DNA from 2 places in the Shinella sp. HY16 genome. Region 1 is predicted to be linked to the other one. Evidence: riboswitches for the same ligand, from Rfam matches in the RefSeq annotation. Region 1 holds a riboswitch; the other holds the start of a gene.

Region 1 (9,011 bases):
GGGCCAAGACCCTCAACGGCAACCCGCCGACGGAAGTCGTCGTTCCCGCGACGGGCGTTCTCGCCGGCGTCTACGTTCAGGGCATCTCGGCCTATGCGCCGCACCCGAACGCCGCCAAGCTGTGGATGGAGCACCTGTACTCCGACGAAGGTCAGCTCGGCTGGCTGAAGGGCTATTGCCATCCGGCACGCTTCAACGCCATGGTCAAGGCCGGCAAGGTTCCGCAGGACCTGATCGACGCCCTGCCGCCGGCAGAATCCTATGAAAAGGCCTACTTCCCGACGCTCGAGGAAGTCGATGCCAACAAGGCTGCCGTGACCGGCGCCTGGGACAGCGTCGTCGGCGCGAACGTGCAGTAAACGACATCCCCCGTCGCCCCGGCTGCAAGGCCGGGGCGACGATTGCGGTATGCCAATGACGGCAACCCTTTGAGGCCACCTTAATGTCATCAGACAGCTCAGCCGCACCGCCGCCCGCGCGGGCGCCCTTCCGCCTCCCGCTGCACTGGCTCGGCGCCGTGCCGTTCGCGATCTTCGTCCTGTTGTTCCTGATCATGCCGACGATGCGCATCGTCATCGGCGCCTTTCAGACGCCGGACGGCAGCTTCACCCTGGACAACATCCGGGGCCTGTTCACCACATCCATCCTCTCGGCCTACTGGATCTCGATCAAGATCTCCATCGCCTCCGCCCTGCTCGGCTGCCTGATCGGCTTTTCCGTCGCGGCCGCCGCGGTGCTCGGCGGCCTGCCGAAATGGATCCGCGGCCCGCTGCTGACCTTTTCCGGCGTCGCCTCCAACTTCGCCGGCGTGCCGCTCGCCTTCGCCTTCCTTGCGACGCTCGGCCCCGTCGGTCTCCTGACGGTGTTCCTGAAGACCCAGCTCGGCATCGACCTGCGCGCCCTCGGCTTCAACATCCTGTCCTTCTGGGGTCTCACGGTCACCTATCTCTTCTTCCAGATCCCGCTGATGATCCTCATCATCACGCCTGCGCTCGACGGTCTGAAGCGTGAATGGCGGGAGGCGGCGCAGATCCTTGGTGCGACGAACGCGCAGTACTGGCGCATGGTCGCCTTCCCGATCCTGCTGCCCTCCTTCCTCGGCACGCTGGCGCTGCTCTTCGCCAACGCCTTCGGGGCCGTGGCCACCGCCATCGCGCTTACGGGCTCCTCGCTCTCCATCGTGCCGATCCTGCTTTTCGCGCAGATCCGCGGCGACGTGCTCGGCAATCCGCATCTCGGTTACGCCCTCGCCTTCGGCATGATCGTCGTGACGGGCATCGCCAACACGATCTACATCTGGCTGCGCGCCCGCAGTGAAAGGTGGCTGAAATGAAGAAGTTCTGGGCCTGGGGCGCCCTCATCTTCGGGCTGCTCTATTTCATCCTGCCGCTCCTCGGCATGACCAACTTCTCGCTGAAGATGCGCCGCGGCGTCTATTCGCTGGATGCCTATGCCGTCGTGCTCGGCGATCCGCGCTTCCAGGAGACCTTCACCTATTCGATCCTGATGGCGCTCGCGACCATCGTCTTCGGCGTGCTGCTGGTGGTACCGACCGCCTACTGGGTGCGCCTGAAGCTGCCGGGCCTTCGTCCCTATATCGAGTTCATCACGCTCTTGCCGCTGGTCATCCCGGCCATCGTCATCGTCTTCGGCTATATCAGGCTCTACAACACCTCGAGCTGGCTGCCGCTGACGGGTTCGATCACCGGCACGAACATCCTCCTGATGTTCGGCTATGCGACGCTGGCGCTGCCCTACATGTATCGCTCCGTCGATACGGGCCTTCGCTCCATCGACATCGCCACGCTGACGGAGGCCGCGCAGAGCCTCGGCGCCGGCTGGACGACGATCCTCGCCAAGATCATCCTGCCGAACGTTCTGGTCGCCGTGCTGTCGGGCGCGTTCCTGACCTTCGCCATCGTCATCGGCGAGTTCACCATGGCCGCCCTGCTCAACCGCCCGGCTTTCGGCCCGTACATGCAGCTTCTCGGCGCCAATCGCGCCTACGAGCCGGCGGCGCTTGCGGTGATGTCCTTCGCGCTGACCTGGGGCTGCCTCGGCCTGATCCAGCTTGTTTCCCGTTTCCAGAAGGGCGCGCAGAGCGCGACTTAAGGATTTTCCATGAGCTTTCTCACTCTTACCAGCCTCCAGAAGTCCTTCGGCCCCGTTCAGGTCGTCAAGGATTTCAACATGTCGATCGAAAAGGGCGAGTTCGTCTCGTTCCTCGGCCCGTCGGGCTGCGGCAAGACCACCGTGCTGCGCATGATCGCCGGCTTCGAGACGCCGTCGGGCGGGGCGATCACCATCGATGGCAAGAGCCAGGTGAACCTGCGTCCCAACCAGCGCAACATCGGCATGGTGTTCCAGGCCTACGCCCTCTTCCCGAACATGAACGTCGCGGAAAACGTCGCCTTCGGCCTCAAGGTCGCCGGCCGGCCCAAGGCGGAGATCGACGCCCGCGTCAAGGAAATGCTCGGGCTGATCAAGCTCGACCATCTCGCCGACCGCTACCCCTACCAGATGTCCGGCGGCCAGCAGCAGCGTGTGGCGCTCGCCCGCGCGCTGGCGCCCAAGCCCCAGGTTCTCCTGCTCGACGAACCGCTCTCCGCCCTCGACGCCAAGATCCGCGTGTCGCTGCGCGAGGAAATCCGGCAGATCCAGCAGCAGCTCGGCATCACCACGGTCTTCGTCACCCATGACCAGGAAGAAGCCCTGTCGATCTCCGACCGCATCGTCGTGATGAATGCCGGCAAGGCGGACCAGATCGGCAAACCGGCCGATATCTACAACCGGCCGGCAACCCGCTTCGTCGCCAGTTTTGTCGGCACGCTGAACCTCATCGAGGCGAAAGTCGTCGACCCCGCCGCCAACCGCGTCTCGATCGGCGATCAGGGCGTGACGCTGCGCGAGCCGCTCGGCAATGCGAAGGCCGGCGACACCGTCTCGCTGGCACTGCGCCCGGAAGCCGGCTCCATCGCGCCCGATGCCAAGGGCGACACGGCGCTGACGGGCGAGGTCGTCTCCTCGAACTTCCTCGGCTCGGTCATCCGCACCCGCATGAAGGTCGGCGGCAGCGTCATCTCCTTCGACATGTTCAACAGCCCGGGCCTCGTGCCGCCGACCGTCGGCGACACGGTCACGCTGCGCTTCACGGCCGGCGATCTCCTGGTCATCCGCGACTGAGCAGTCCGGCGCGGCCGTGAAGCACTTTTCCAAGCTTCGGCCACGCTTTGGAAAAATCTGTCGTGATTTGCGTCTTTTGCGTCGCCCGCGGGTTTGATCTGCGGGCGCTCGCCGGTTAGTCTTCACCCGTTCTCAGGGCGGGGCGAAACTCCCCACCGGCGGTATCGGGCGTCAAAACCCGGAGCCCGCAAGCGCCTTCCGCAAAACGGAAGGGTCAGCAGATCCGGTGCGATGCCGGAGCCGACGGTCACAGTCCGGATGGAAGAGAGCAAGCAGGAGAAACCCGCCGTCACTGGTGGGCCGCGTCCTGCGTGTTCGCCCAAGGGGACCGTTGCAAAATGGCTCAACCCTTGAAAGGCCTAGACATGAATGTGAATGCCACCCCCTCCGCCCGCATCGCCGTCATCCGTGCCCGCTGGCACGCCGGCATCGTCGATCAGGCGGTCGATTCCTTCGTCGCCGAATGGACCGCGCTCGGCGGCCGCGCCGAAGAGGTCGATATCATCGACGTGCCCGGCGCCCTCGAAATCCCGCTGCATGCCCAGCTTCTCGCCCGCACGGGCCGTTACTCCGCCATTCTCGGCGTCGCCCTCGTCGTCGATGGCGGCATCTACCGCCACGATTTCGTCGCCGGCACCGTGGTGGACGCGATCGTGCGCGTCGGGCTCGACACCAACGTGCCGGTGCTCTCGGCCGTGCTGACGCCGCACAATTTCCAGGAATCGGACGCCCACATCGCCTTCTTCCGCGACCATTTCGTCATCAAGGGCAAGGAAGCCGCCAACGCGGCCCGGCAGATCATCGATGCCCGGGCGCAGGTGGCGCTGGCGACGGTCGCCTGAATCAAAGTTTGAAGGCGCGGAATCGATCTGTCAGGACGGGCCCGCAAACCGTTGAAAAGACTAGACGGGGCCCGGCAGCCATGCCGGGCCTTTTGCGTGGGCTACCCCCATCACGCCCTGCATGCCCGTCGCCCCCCTGAAAGCGCCACGGTCACCCCAGTCACTATGTTTTCCTTCGCACGCCTGCGCCCTTCTCCCTAACCTCTTCGTCATGGTCGGGTTCGAACTGCAATCCACGCCCCACCAGCGGCACGGATCCTCAGGTCAAGCCCGAGGACGACGGAGGGAGGAGAACCGCCTCTGCTCTTTCCAGTCGACATGCCTGCCGCCCCGTCTACCCCTGAAGGTTCTTCAGATAGATCGACAGCAGCTGGATCTGCGAGGAGATGCCGAGTTTGCGGTAGACGTTGCGGCGATGGACTTTCACCGTGCCGGTGGAGATATCGAGCTTCAGGCCGATCGATTCCGACGAGTGCCCCTGCAGGACGAGTTCGATGATCGAGGCCTCGCGATCCGTCAGGTTCAGCTTGCGCCACACCCGGTCGGCCGCGCTCACCGGTTCGCTCCGGCGGCCTCGTCCCTGCCCCGTTTCTGCAAAGCGCTCGCCAAGGCCACTCCAGGCGCGCCGCACGAGGGCGGCGACGAAGGGTTCGGTATCGCTGAGCAGCGCAAATTCCTGCACCGGAAAGACACCGGTCTTCTCCCGCCGCATCAGCGAGACCACAACGGTCACGCCACCTTCCACCGGAACGAAGAAGCCGAGCTCTTCGGCAAGCCGCGTCTGCGAATAATAGGTGCGGAAATACTCGCTCGAGAAGAACCGGTCCGGCGCCAGCTCCCGCATGCGGAAGATGCCGGCGCGGCCGGCCCGTGTCGTGCGGTAGAACGGATCGAGCAGGTAGGGTCCGGCCTGGTAGAGCGTTACGAAGACGTGGTGGTCATCCGCATCGAAGGTGCTGAAGAGATCGATCGGCCGCGCCTTCTCGTGATAGGCGAAGATGACGATGTCGTCGAAACGCACCAGGGCCCGCATCATCGCAAGCAGGGTCTCGCCGGTCTGCCGGTCGCTGGTCTGCCGGTCGGCGTTTTCCGGCGCACCGGTCCAGTCCGCAAGCGTGTGAAAAAGTGCCGTGAAATCCACCCGCATGACGCCGCCGCTCCCCCGATCCTCCCGCGGCAACCGAAATGGGCTGTCGCTGGATATACTCCTTCCACAGCCGATTTACGGATAAAATACCTCTCTCGGGGTATATACCACCCATCGGCCGCTGACTAGCATTCCTCCCGACGGTGGCCAAGGCGACAGAGATCGCCAAGAGACCAGCAACCGCAGGGAACAGACGTGACATCCGCCCCAACGAACGACATCGAGTTCCGTTCGGTGACCAAGCGCTATGGCGCGGTGACCGCGGTCTCCGACATCAATCTCTCCGTGCCGAAGGGCGCCTTCGTCGCGCTTCTCGGCCCGTCCGGCTGCGGCAAGACCACGTGCCTCAGGATGATCGGCGGCTTCGAACAGCCGAGCGAGGGCGAGGTGCTGATCGCCGGCAGTATCGCCAACGGCGTTCCGGCCTATCGCCGCCCGGTCAACATGGTTTTCCAGCAATACGCCCTCTTCCCGCATTTCGACGTGGAGAAGAACGTCGCCTACGGGCTGAAACAGCTGCGCCCGAGGCTACCGGCGGCAGAGATCGCCCGCCGCGTCGGCGAGGCGCTGGAGATGGTACGTCTCACCGGCTTTGCCAGGCGCCGCATCCATGAAATGTCCGGCGGCCAGCAGCAGCGCGTGGCGCTCGCCCGCGCGCTCGTCAACAAGCCCTCCGTCCTCCTTCTCGACGAGCCGCTCGCCGCACTCGACAAGAAGCTGCGCACCGCCATGCAGATCGAGTTGCAGACGTTGCAGCGCGATCTCGGCATCACCTTCGTGCTCGTCACGCACGACCAGGAGGAAGCGCTGTCGATGAGCGACCTCGTCTGTGTGATGAGCGCCGGCCGCATCCGTCAGCTCGCGACGCCCCAGGAGGTCTACGACCGGCCTGCCGATCTTTTCGTCGCCGACTTCGTCGGCAAGACGAACCGCTTTTCCGGCACGCTGGAGGCCGGCGGGACCGTGCGTCTCGGCAACGGCTCGGCGCTGCCCGCCGCACGCGACGACCTCGTGCCGGGCGCGGTCACGGTCGCGCTCCGCCCGGAGGCGATCCGCCTGTCGCGCGGAGCGGCCGGCACGACCACGCTGGAAGGCACGGTCACGCACCGCATCTTCCTTGGTTCGGCAGCCGAGTACTCCGTCGCCGTCGACGGGCTCGGCGACCTGCTCGTCACCGCCGAACGCCACAGCCAATCACAAAACGACCTCGTCGCGCCGGGCGAACGGGTCGCCATAAGCTTCGACCCCGGCCAGACGCATATCTTTCCGGCCTGAGGGAAACAGGCCCAACAGGGGAACAGTATCATGTCGAAATGGTTCAGAGAGAATGCCCCGATCAGTGCTCGGGATTTAACGGACGAGTTCATGCGGCTGAAGCGCGGATCCGTGTCGCGCCGCCACTTCCTTGCCGTCACCGGCCTTGGCCTTGCCGCCGCCGTACTGGCCCGCCAGCCCGGGCTCTTCACCTCCGAGGCCCATGCGCAGGAGGACCTCGGCTCCACCATGTCGCTGGCCACCTGGCCGAACTACCATGACCCGGCGACCTTCGAGGCCTTCACCGCCGCAACGGGCGTCGCCGTCGAGGTGAATGTCTTCGGCTCCAACGAGGAGATGCTGGCAAAACTCCAGGCCGGCGGGACCGGCTGGGATCTTTTCGTGCCCACCAACTACACGATCTCCACCTATGCCGGCCTCGGCCTGATCGACCCGCTCGACCTTGCCAAGGTGCCGAATTTCGACGCCAAGACCCAGAACACCCGCTTCACCAACGAAGGCACGGTCGACGGCAAGGTCTATGCGCTGCCGAAGAACTGGGGCACGACGGGCATCGCCGTCAATTCCGACAAGGTGAAATCGAAGGTGACGAGCTGGAAGGAGTTCTTCGAGGTCGCCATGACCGAGGCGGACGGCCGCGCCATGGTGCACGACTACCAGCTCACCACGATCGGCAACGCCCTCGTCTCGCTCGGCTTCTCGTTCAATTCGATCAAGCCCGAGGAACTCGCCAAGGCGGAGGAGCTGCTGATCAAGGTCAAGCCGCACCTCTACGCCATCAACAGCGACTATCAGCCCTCCATGCGCGCCTCCGATGCCTGGATGACCATGTGCTGGACGAATGACGGTGCCCAGCTCAACCGCGACATTCCGGAAATCCGGTTCGTCCTCGGCTCCGACGGCGGCGAGATCTGGTCGGATTTCTACGCGGTGCCGAAGAGCGCCACCAACAAGCCGGCCGGCTATGCCCTGCTCAACTTCCTGATGGACCCGCAGAACGCGGTGAAGGAGCACATCGCCAACGGTGCGCCGACGACGGACAGCCGCGTGCTTTCGCTGCTGCCGGCCGAAATCACCGGCAACAAGATCGTCTATCCCGACGAGGCCGCCCTGACCCCGCTCGAATTCGGCGCCGCCGTGACGCTGACGGACCCGGCTCGGGCGGAGCTGATGGCACGGTTCAAGTCGGCGTAGCCGTCTCGTCCCTCATCCGGCCTGCCGGCCACCTTCTCCCCGCAAGCGGGGAGAAGGAAATGTGTGGCTGCGTGCTGTTTCCTCTCGAACGGAACGACACGGCGCCGCATACCCCTTCGCCCCGCTTGCGGGGAGAAGGTGGCGGCAGCCGGATGAGGGGCAATCCACCGATACGCAACAGGACAACCGCAATGCCCCTGACGTTGACGACGAAAAGACGGCTGGTGACCGCGGCGCTGCTGGCGCCGGCTTCCGCCTGGCTGTTCGTCTTCCTCGTGCTGCCCTTCATCGCCATGATGGTCTTCTCCGTCGGCGAGCGGGGACCGGCGGGCGGCTACCAGGCGGCGTTCACCTTCGCGCAGTATGCCAACCTGCCGGCCCGTTCCGCCGCCTACTGGAACACTCTCCTGCTGGCGCCCGTCGGCGCCTTCCTCTGCCTCATCGTCGCCTATCCGACGGCCTACTACCTCGCCGTCAAGGCGAGCCCGCGCCACCGGTTGCTGCTCGTCTCGCTGGTCGTGGTGCCGTTCTGGACGAGCCTTCTCGTGCGCACCTATGCCTGGATGTACATCCTCGGCTCGCGCGGCATTCCCAATCTGCTCGACATGATCGGCATCGAAGACGTGCGCCTGCTCAACACCTCGGGCGCCGTCCTGCTCGGCATCGTCTATGGCTACCTGCCGCTGATGATCATGCCGATCTATGTCAGCCTGGAAAAACTCGACCGGCGCCTGCTCGAAGCCTCCGCCGACCTCGGCGCGAAACCCGTCTCGACCTTCTTCTCCGTGACCCTGCCGCTGTCGCTGCCGGGCGTCATGACGGGCGTCGCGCTCGTCACCATCCTCTTGCTCGGCGAATATCTCATCCCGCAGCTCCTCGGCGGCGGCAAGGTCTTCTTCATCGGCAATGCGCTGGTCGATCTCTTCCTGCAATCACGCAACTGGCCCTTCGGCTCGGCTATTGCCGTCACCCTCGTCGCCGTCGTCGTCGTGGTGCTGATGGTCGCCATGCGCATCGCCTGGCGGATATCAGGCACAAGACAGGTGGATCTCGTCTGATGCGCGCGCTGATCACCTGCGTCTATCTCTTCCTCTATGCGCCGATCGCGCTCGTCGTGCTGTTCTCCTTCAATGCGGGCCGCAATGCGAGCGAATTCACCGGTTTCTCCGTCGCATGGTACGGCAAGGCGCTCGCCAATCCGTTCCTCATCACGGCGCTGCAGAACAGCCTGGTCATCGCCCTCGTCAGCGCCACGCTCGCCGCCGTCTTCGGCACCATGGCCGCCCTCGGCCTCGAACGGCTCGGCGCGCGGACGCGCGCGGTCTTCGACGGCCTGCTCGCCGCCGCCATTGTCGTGCCGGGCGTCGTCA
Region 2 (9,011 bases), on a different contig from region 1:
AACGGCCCGCAATGGTGCGGGCCGGCAAAAGGAAGGCGGCTTCCTGCAGGGGCGGGGGCTGCCGGGCAACCCGGAGGAGAAACCATGAAACTGTCCAAAATGCTGATCGCGGCGAGCGCCGTGTCCGTGCTCGCACTTCCCGCAACCGCCGCCGAGGTCAAGAAGATCGGCCTTGCCGTGCCGAACCTGCAGGCCGACTTCTTCAACCAGATCAAGCTCGGCGTCGAGAAACATGCCAAGGAAAAGGGTATCGAAGTCGTCGTGGTCGATGCCAAGAACGACACCAACACCCAGGTCAGCCAGGTGCAGGACCTGATGACGCAGGACATCAACGCCTTCATCTACATTCCGGCGGGCGCTGCCGCCGCCGCCGTGCCGACCCGCCTTGCCCGCGAGGCCGGCATTCCCGTCATCAACGTCGACCGTACGCCCGAGGGCGCGCCGGGTGATACGTTCATCGCCGGCGAGAGCGTCGAATCCGCCTATGAAGTCTGCAAGTACATCATCGGCAAGGCCGGTGGCGCGGGTAAGATGGCGATCATTCACGGCCAGAAGGGCACGACACCGGAAGTCGACCGCTTCACCGGCTGCAAGCGCGCTATCGATGAGGCCAAGGGTGTCGAGTTGATCGACCAGCAGTGGAGCAACATGTGGTCGGCCGACGAAGGTTTCACGATCGCGCAGAACATGCTGCAGGCCAACCCGGACATCACGATCATCTTCGGCCAGGCCGACGGTCTCGCCATGGGTGCCGCCAAGGCGGTCGACGTCGCCAACCTCTCGGACAAGGTGATCATCGGCGGCTATGACGGCGACGTCTCGGCCCTCGAATACCTCGCCAAGTGCAAGGGCCCGTTCATAGCCACTGCGACGCAGAGCACGCAGAAGATGGGCGTTCTCGCTGTCGAATCCGCGCTCGCCGTCGCCGCAGGCCAGAAGGTCGAGGAGCGCCAGACGCCGAATGCCGTGCTGACGACCTGCGAGAATGCGCCGGAATTCGTCAAGAGCCACCCGTAACCGCAAAGGCAGCAGCGCCATGACGACCCGCTCTCCCATCCTGTCGCTCCGCGGGATTCAGAAATCCTACGGTCCGATCAAGGTTCTTCACGGTGTCGATCTCGACATCCATCCGGGAGAGGTCGTGGCGCTGCTCGGCGAGAACGGTGCCGGGAAATCGACCTTGTCGAACATCATTTCCGGTACCGTTCAACCCTCCGCCGGAGAGATGACCTGGCTCGGCAAGCCCTATGCCCCCGCAAATCCCCGCGCCGCCATGGACGAGGGGGTCGGCATGATTCACCAGGAACTGAAGCTGCTGCCGAAGCTGTCCATTGCCGAGAACGTCTTCGTCGGCCGCTATCCCATGACATCCGGCCGGCTCGACCGCAAGACGATGGAGGACAAGGCGCGCGCCGGCCTCCAGCGCCTTGGCCTCGACGTTTCGCCTGATCGCCTCGTCGAAGGGCTTTCGACCGGAAAACAGCAACTCATCGAAATCGCCAAGGCGCTGACGCTCAATGCGCGCCTGCTCATCCTCGACGAGCCGACCGCGGCGCTCGGCGGCGAGGAGACGCAGGCCCTCTTCCGGCAGATCGAGCGGCTGAAATCCGAAGGCGTCGGCATCATCTACATCTCGCACCGGCTGGAGGAAATCCGCCAGATCACCGATCGTATCGTCGTCATGCGCGACGGCGCCAAGGTGCAGGAATTCGACAGCGGCGACGTGCCGATCCGCACGATCGTCGAGGCCATGGTCGGCCGCTCGCTGGAGCGCATGTTCCCCGCGCTCCCCGTGCCGACGGAGGAGGTGACGCTGGAGGTGCGCAGCCTATCCTCACCGACCAAAGCCTTTCGTGACATCAGTTTCGCCGTCCGCAGGGGCGAGGTTTTCGGCATTGCCGGGCTGATGGGCGCCGGCCGCACCGAGCTTGTGCGTGCCATCACCGGCGCCGATCCGATTTCTGCCGGCGACGTGTTTTTGCATGGCAAGCCGGTGACGCCGCGCTCGCCGATCGATGCGATCCGCAACGGCATCGTCCTCGTGCCGGAGGATCGCAAGCTGCAGGGCGTGGTGCTCGACCATTCGATCGCGGAAAATATCGGCTATGCCAACCTCGGCGAGATCGCGCGCAGCGGCTGGCTCTCCACCCGCCGCATTCGCGAATTCGCCGAGGATTACATCAAGAAATTCGGCGTGAAGGGCCGCGGCGGACAGAATGCCGGTGAACTCTCCGGCGGCAACCAGCAGAAGGTGGTGCTGGCCAAATGGCTGGCGCGCAAGCCGCAGGTGGTGGTGCTGGACGAACCGACGCGCGGCATCGACGTCGGCGCCCGCTCGTCGATCTACGATCTCATCATGGACCTTGCGCGGGAGGGCGTCGCCGTCATCGTGGTCAGTTCCGACCTCGAAGAGGTGCTCGGCGTGTCCAGCCGCATCATGGTCATGGCCCAGGGCAAGCAGGCCGGCATCCTGAACCGCGAGGACGCGAACGACGTCTCGGTCATGGAACTGGCAACGATTTGAACAAGGAAGCATTCATGTCCGACATCACGCTCAACGCGCCGAAACTGTTCGATCTCTCCGGCAATGTCGCCTTCGTGACCGGCGCCGGCAGCGGCATCGGCCAGCGCATCGCCATCGGCCTCGCCCAGTGCGGCGCCGATGTCGCGCTGCTCGACCGGCGCACCGACGACGGCCTCGCCCGGACGGCCGACTTCATCGCCCGGGCCGGACGCCGCAGCATCCAGATCGCCGCCGATGTCACCAGCGGCGCGGCGCTCGCCGAGGCGGTCGCCCGCACCGAAGCGGAACTCGGCTCCCTGACGCTCGCCGTCAATGCGGCCGGCATCGCCAACGCCAATCCGGCGGAGGAGATGGCGGAAGACCAGTTCCAGACGATGATGGACATCAACCTGAAGGGCGTTTTCCTCTCCTGCCAGGCCGAAGCCCGTGCCATGTTGAAGACCGGCCGCGGCGCGATCGTCAATATCGCCTCGATGTCCGGTGTCATCGTCAACCGCGGCCTCAGCCAGTGCCACTACAATGCCTCCAAGGCCGGCGTCATCCACATGACCAAGTCGATGGCGATGGAATGGGTCGGCCGCGGCATCCGCGTCAACACGATCAGCCCGGGCTACACCGCGACGCCGATGAACACCCGGCCGGAAATGGTGCACCAGACGAAACTCTTCGAGGAACAGACGCCGATGCAGCGCATGGCAGCTGTCGACGAGATGGTCGGCCCGGCCGTCTTCCTCCTCTCGGAGGCCGCGAGCTTCGTCACCGGCGTCGACCTCCTCGTCGACGGCGGCTTCTGCTGCTGGTAGCCGTCGGGAATTCTGCGCGGCCGGCGATGCCGGCCCTTGCATTCCTCCACCAGAATTCCCTATTTACGCCTGTTCTCAGGGCGGGGTGAAACTCCCCACCGGCGGTATCCGGAGCGATCCGGGAGCCCGCGAGCGCTTCCGTTGACGCGGAAGGTCAGCAGATCCGGTGCGATGCCGGGGCCGACGGTCACAGTCCGGATGGAAGAGGACATGTCTGCGGAACCGTCCTTCACCCGGGCGGTCGCGGGCCTGTTCGCCCAAGGGATTGAAACGCCGGCATCGGCAACCCTTGAAAGGCAATGAAATGGCACTCTCGAAAATTGAAGACGCAATCGCGGCCTTTGCGCGCGGCGGCATGATTGTCGTCGTGGATGACGAAAACCGGGAAAACGAGGGCGATATCATCGTGGCCGCGGATGCGGTGACCCCGGAGGCGATCGCCTTCATGATGAAACACGCCCGCGGGCTGATCTGCGTGGCGATGGAAGGCGAGCGGCTCGATGCGCTCGACATCCCGCTGATGGTTCCGCAGAACACGGAATATCTTCATACGGCCTTCACCGTCTCCGTCGATTACCTTCCCGCCACGACGACCGGAATTTCGGCCGCCGATCGCGCGGCAACCGTCAAGGCGCTCATGGACCCCGCGAGCCGGTCGGAAGACTTCGCCCGTCCGGGCCACATCTTTCCCCTGCGCGCGCATCCGCGTGGGGTGCGCGGCCGTCCGGGCCACACGGAAGCTGCGGTCGATCTCGCGCGCCTTGCCGGCAGGAGCCCGTCGGGCGTGATCTGCGAGGTTGCCAACGATGATGGCACGATGGCCCGTCTGCCCGAACTGATCGATTTCGCGGCCATCCACCAGCTGCCGTTGATCAGCATCGAGGATCTCATCGCCCATGTCGCCGCCCGTGACGGCAACATGCCTGCCGTCGCCGCATAACGATCAGGTCAAGGACCATGCCGCTGCGCGTGAGTTCGGCGGCATGGGCGTGGCAGTTCCGTCAATCCGTTGCGGCGATGTCGTTCGCGGTGTGCAGGAAGGTCTGGAACTGCTCCTCCGGCACGAAGGCGCCGCCCGTGGTCCAGATGATGTGGGTGGCCCCGGTTAGATGGTCGCCGATCCGCTGATATGCGCAGAAGTCCTTGCCCGCCGGATGTTTCACGATGAAATCCGGGCCGGCAAAGCCGGCGGCGGCGGAGGGTTCGAGGCGCAGGTTCTGGCTTTGGTGGGCGCTGAGGAGCCAGCGGAAGAGGGATGCGTCGTCGACGGTGAAGATGCCGGCCAGCATGCGGCGCATGACGGTGGCGACGAAGGCCGACATGCGGGCGACGGCCATGCCGTCCGCTTCCGTTCTGTTGGTCAGGCCGACATCGTAGACCGAGACAAGATCTTCGGAACCGCTCATGAGATGGACCAGCGCACAGGGCGACTGAACCGGCTCCACGAAGAAGCAGTGCACATTGTCCCCGAAGACCTTCTTTGCACCATAGGCGACGCCGCCCGGTGCGCCGCCGATGCCGCAGGGCAGGTAGAGGAACAGCGGATGGTCGGCATCGACGACGATGCCGCGGGCCTGAAGCTGTTCGGCGAGTTCCAGCGCGGCGACGCTGTAGCCGAGGAAAAGGTGCCGGGATTGCTCATCGTCGACGAAATAGATCGTCGGGTCACTCTCGGCGGCGATGCGGGCATTTTCCACCGCGGTCGTATAGTCGGCATCGTGCCGGACAACCTCGACGCCGAGCCGCGTCAGCCGTTCCACCTTCCAGGCCTTGGCATCGGCGGACATATGCACCGTCGCCCTGAAGCCGAGGGCGCGGGCCGCGACGCCCACGCTGAGCCCGAGATTGCCGGTGCTGCCGACGGCGATGGTGTAGCGGGAAAAGAAGGCTTTCGCGTCCGGCGCGGCAAGGCGCCGGATGTCTTCATCCGCCATCAGCAGACCCTCGCGCCGGGCCAACAGTTCGGCAAACAGGAAGACCTCGTAGACGCCGCCGCGCGCCTTGATCGACCCGGCGACGGGAAGGGCGCTGTCCGCCTTGACGAGAAGGGTGCCGAATTGCGCGTCGTCATAGTCCAGCGCCTTGCGCATGGCCTCCAGCGGCACGAGATCGGAGCGGATTTCGCCCCGCGTTGCCTTCAGGTCGGGAAAGCAGGTTTCCAGTAGCGGCGCCAGCCGCCGCCAGTTTTCCTGCGCCTCGTCCACATCCGATGGCTGCACGGGAAGCGTCGCATCCGCGATTGCGTTTTCGGTGTAGTGCGGGTTCGTCCAGAGCGTCGGGCGTCCCGCCAGCACATCGGAACGGGCGGGATTATCAGGAAGGTGGATGGCCATGTCGTGATCCTGCGTCGGGGAAGGCGCGCGCCGCGCCATTGGCTTGCCGGTCTTCGGGGCGTTGCGATAGCCGCGGCGACAACGGCCTGGCAAGGCGTGCGCCGGCGGCGATGTCTTTCATGGGCCGCAGTGGTGGACCCTATCCCATGCGCTCGGAGGCATAGGAGCCCGGCGAGGGCGGGAAGACGATGGTCCGGTTGCCATTGAGGAAGACGCGACCGTGGATATGGGCGTGGATGGCGCGGGCGAGCACCTGGCTCTCCACGTCGCGGCCGAGGCTGACATAGTCTTCGGCGCTCTGGGCATGCGTCACGCGCACCGTGTCCTGCTCGATGATCGGGCCTTCGTCAAGGTCGGCGGTTACGTAGTGCGAGGTCGCGCCGATCAGCTTCACGCCGCGCTCGAAGGCCTGTTTGTAAGGGTTGGCGCCCTTGAAGGACGGGAGGAAGGAGTGGTGGATGTTGATGATCCGGCCCGACATGGTCCGGCACATCTCGTCCGAGAGCACCTGCATATAGCGGGCGAGCACGATGAGCTCGGCGCCCGTCTCCTCGACGACGCGCATCTGCTCGGCCTCGGCCTCCGGTTTGTTCTCCCTCGTCACCTTGATGTGGTGGAAGGGAATATCGTGGTTCACGACCACCTTCTGGTAATCGAAATGGTTGGAGATGACGCCGACGATGTCGATCGGCAGGGCGCCGATGCGCCAGCGGTAGAGCAGGTCGTTGAGGCAATGGCCGAAGCGCGAGACCATCAGGACGACCTTGCGCTTGGTCGTCTCGTCGAAGAATTCGGCATCCGCCTGATAGGTTGCGGCAATCTCGGCAAAGCCCTCGCGCAGGTCTTCCAGCGTGCGGCCCTCTTCGGATTGGAAGCTGACGCGCATGAAGTAGCGGCCGGTGCTCTTGTCGTCGAACTGGGCGCTGTCGGAGATGTTGCAGCCGTTGGCGGAGAGGTAGGTCGCGATGGCCGCGGTCACGCCGCGGATCGAGGGGCAGGCGACGCGCAGGGCATAGCGGTTGGAAAGAGCGGACATTGGCGATCCTTTCGGGTCGATCAGTCGATGGCGACGGAGTGCTGGCGGCTGAAGGCCGTGAGCGTGTTGGAAAGCAGGCAGGCGATGGTCATGGGTCCGACGCCGCCCGGAACGGGCGTGATCGCGCCGGCGGCACGGCGGGCCTCCTCGAAGGCGACATCGCCGACGATGCGCGACTTGCCGTCGATCTCCACCCGGTTGATGCCGACGTCGATGACGGTGGCGCCCGGCTTGATCCAGTCGCCGCGCACGAGGCCCGGCCGCCCGGCTGCGACGACGAGAATATCCGCGGCGCGGCAGAGCTCCGGGGTGTTCCGCGTGCGCGAATGGGCGATCGTCACCGTGCAGTTTTCCGAAAGCAGCAGCTGCGCCATCGGCTTGCCGACGATGTTCGACTTGCCGACCACCACGGCATGCAGGCCGGAAAGGTCGCCGCCGAGCCGATCTTTCAGCAGCATGAGGCAGCCGAGCGGAGTGCAGGGCACCAGCGCCGACTGGCCCGTGGAAAGGCGTCCTGCATTGGAAACGTGGAAGCCGTCGACATCCTTGTCAGGGTTGATGCCCTGGATAATGGCGTTGGCGTCGAGATGAGCGGGCAGGGGTAGCTGGACGAGGATGCCGTGCACGGCAGGATCGACGTTGAGCCGGCCGATGAGCGCCATCAGTTCGTCCTGCGTCGTGTCGGCCGGAAGTTCGTGCTTGAAGGAATTCATGCCGGCGGCGGCCGTCTGGCGATGTTTCGAGCCGACATAGACGGCGCTGGCGGGATCGCTGCCGACGAGCACCACGGCGAGCCCCGGCACGGTGCCGGTGGCAGTCTTCAGCCGGGCAACTTTCGCCGCAACATCGTCCAGCAGGCCGGCCGCGAACATCCTGCCGTCGATGATCGCCCCGCCGGCAACTCTATCCATTCCCATGACGCTCCCTTTCGCATCCCCAAGGCCCGGCCGCGGGCCGGAAGGAGAGCCGCGCGTAGCGCGGCCCTTTTCGGTTCGGATTTCGTGCGCTTAGTGTGCGTAGACCGGGAAGGCCGCCGTCAGTCTGGCCACCTTGGCCTTGGCGCCGTCAACAACCTCGTCCGCCGTGCCGGCAGCTTCCGCCTCGATGAGGTCGGCGATGATGGTGCCGAGCGTGCGGAACTCCTCTTCCTTCATGCCGCGGGTGGTGGCGGCGGAGACGCCGAGCCGCATGCCGACCCATTCCGGCGGGCGCGGGCTGTCGCCCGGGATCGGGTTCTTGTTGGCGGTGATGTTGGCACGCGACAGAAGATCTTCCGCCTGCTTGCCGATCAGGCCCTTGCTCGAGAGGTCGACCAGCACGATGTGGGTGTCCGTGCCGCCGGAGACGATGCGCACGCCGCGGTCGATCAGGGTCTCGGCAAGCGCGCGGGCATTGGCCTTGACCTGCGCGGCGTAGACCTTGAAGTCGTCCTGCAGCGCTTCGCCGAGGCAGACGGCCTTGGCGGCGAGCACGTTGCTGTGCAGCGAGCCCTGGACGCCCGGGAACACGGCGGCTTGCAGCTTCTTGAACCAGGCCTCGTTGTTGGTGAGGATCAGGCCGCCGCGGGGCCCGCGCAGCGTCTTGGTCGTGGTGCAGGTGACGATATCGGCATGCGGGAACGGCGAGGGGTGGGCGCCGCCCGCGACGAGGCCGGCAATATGCGCCATGTCGACCAGGAACCATGCGCCGACTTTCTTGGCGATCCTGCCCATGCGTTCGAAGTCGAGTTCGCGCGGATAGGCCGAACCGCCGGTGATGAGCAGCGTCGGGCGAACCTCTTCGGCGATACGCTCCAGCGCGTCATAGTCGATGACCTCGGTTTCCGGGTCCACATTGTAGTTGTGCGATTCGAACCAGCGGCCCGACAGGTTGCCCTTCATGCCGTGCGAGAGGTGGCCGCCGGCGGCGAGATCGAGCGAAAGAACCTTGTCGCCCGGCTTCAGCAGCAGGAAGAAGACGGCGAGGTTGGCCTGCGTGCCCGAATGGGGCTGGACGTTGGCATAGGCGCAGCCGAAGAGCTGCTTGGCGCGGTCGATTGCCGCCTGCTCGACGACGTCGACGAACTGCCCGCCGCCGTGGAAGCGGTTGCCGGGATAGCCTTCCAGTGTCTTGTTGGTCATCTCGTGGCCGAGAGCGTCGAGCACGGCGCGGCTGACGATATTCTCGGATGCGATGAGCTCGATCTGGTCCTGCTGGCGCTTGCGCTCGTTGTCGATGGCACCGGCGACGAGCGGGTCGCGCTCGTGAACGGGGGCGTTGAAATAGGCTTTCGTCTGTTCGGTCATGACCTGTCTCCACAAGAGGGTATGAGGGCT

The links. Region 1 has a riboswitch for FMN ahead of K0P03_RS11860 (6,7-dimethyl-8-ribityllumazine synthase). Riboswitches for the same ligand answer to the same signal wherever they lie in the genome.
Region 2: it holds a riboswitch for FMN, as region 1 does, so the genes downstream of both, ribB (3,4-dihydroxy-2-butanone-4-phosphate synthase) here and K0P03_RS11860 (6,7-dimethyl-8-ribityllumazine synthase) in region 1, are expected to answer to the same signal.

What each region holds. Positions count from the first base shown of each region.
Region 1 covers NZ_JAHYXL010000001.1:2,368,097-2,377,107, forward strand. Annotated here, with positions in the region: gene K0P03_RS11840 (ABC transporter substrate-binding protein) at 1-359, shown strand, start outside; gene K0P03_RS11845 (ABC transporter permease) at 443-1,333, shown strand; gene K0P03_RS11850 (ABC transporter permease) at 1,330-2,112, shown strand; gene K0P03_RS11855 (ABC transporter ATP-binding protein) at 2,122-3,183, shown strand; FMN riboswitch at 3,308-3,457, shown strand; gene K0P03_RS11860 (6,7-dimethyl-8-ribityllumazine synthase) at 3,549-4,025, shown strand; gene K0P03_RS11865 (LuxR family transcriptional regulator) at 4,360-5,172, opposite strand; gene K0P03_RS11870 (ABC transporter ATP-binding protein) at 5,368-6,447, shown strand; gene K0P03_RS11875 (polyamine ABC transporter substrate-binding protein) at 6,478-7,641, shown strand; gene K0P03_RS11880 (ABC transporter permease) at 7,833-8,699, shown strand; gene K0P03_RS11885 (ABC transporter permease) at 8,699-9,011, shown strand, end outside.
Region 2 covers NZ_JAHYXL010000006.1:25,960-34,970, forward strand. Annotated here, with positions in the region: gene K0P03_RS31820 (substrate-binding domain-containing protein) at 85-1,017, shown strand; gene K0P03_RS31825 (sugar ABC transporter ATP-binding protein) at 1,037-2,524, shown strand; gene K0P03_RS31830 (SDR family oxidoreductase) at 2,539-3,327, shown strand; FMN riboswitch at 3,395-3,541, shown strand; gene ribB (3,4-dihydroxy-2-butanone-4-phosphate synthase) at 3,632-4,267, shown strand; gene K0P03_RS31840 (D-serine ammonia-lyase) at 4,329-5,660, opposite strand; gene purU (formyltetrahydrofolate deformylase) at 5,800-6,696, opposite strand; gene folD (bifunctional methylenetetrahydrofolate dehydrogenase/methenyltetrahydrofolate cyclohydrolase FolD) at 6,717-7,613, opposite strand; gene glyA (serine hydroxymethyltransferase) at 7,704-8,981, opposite strand.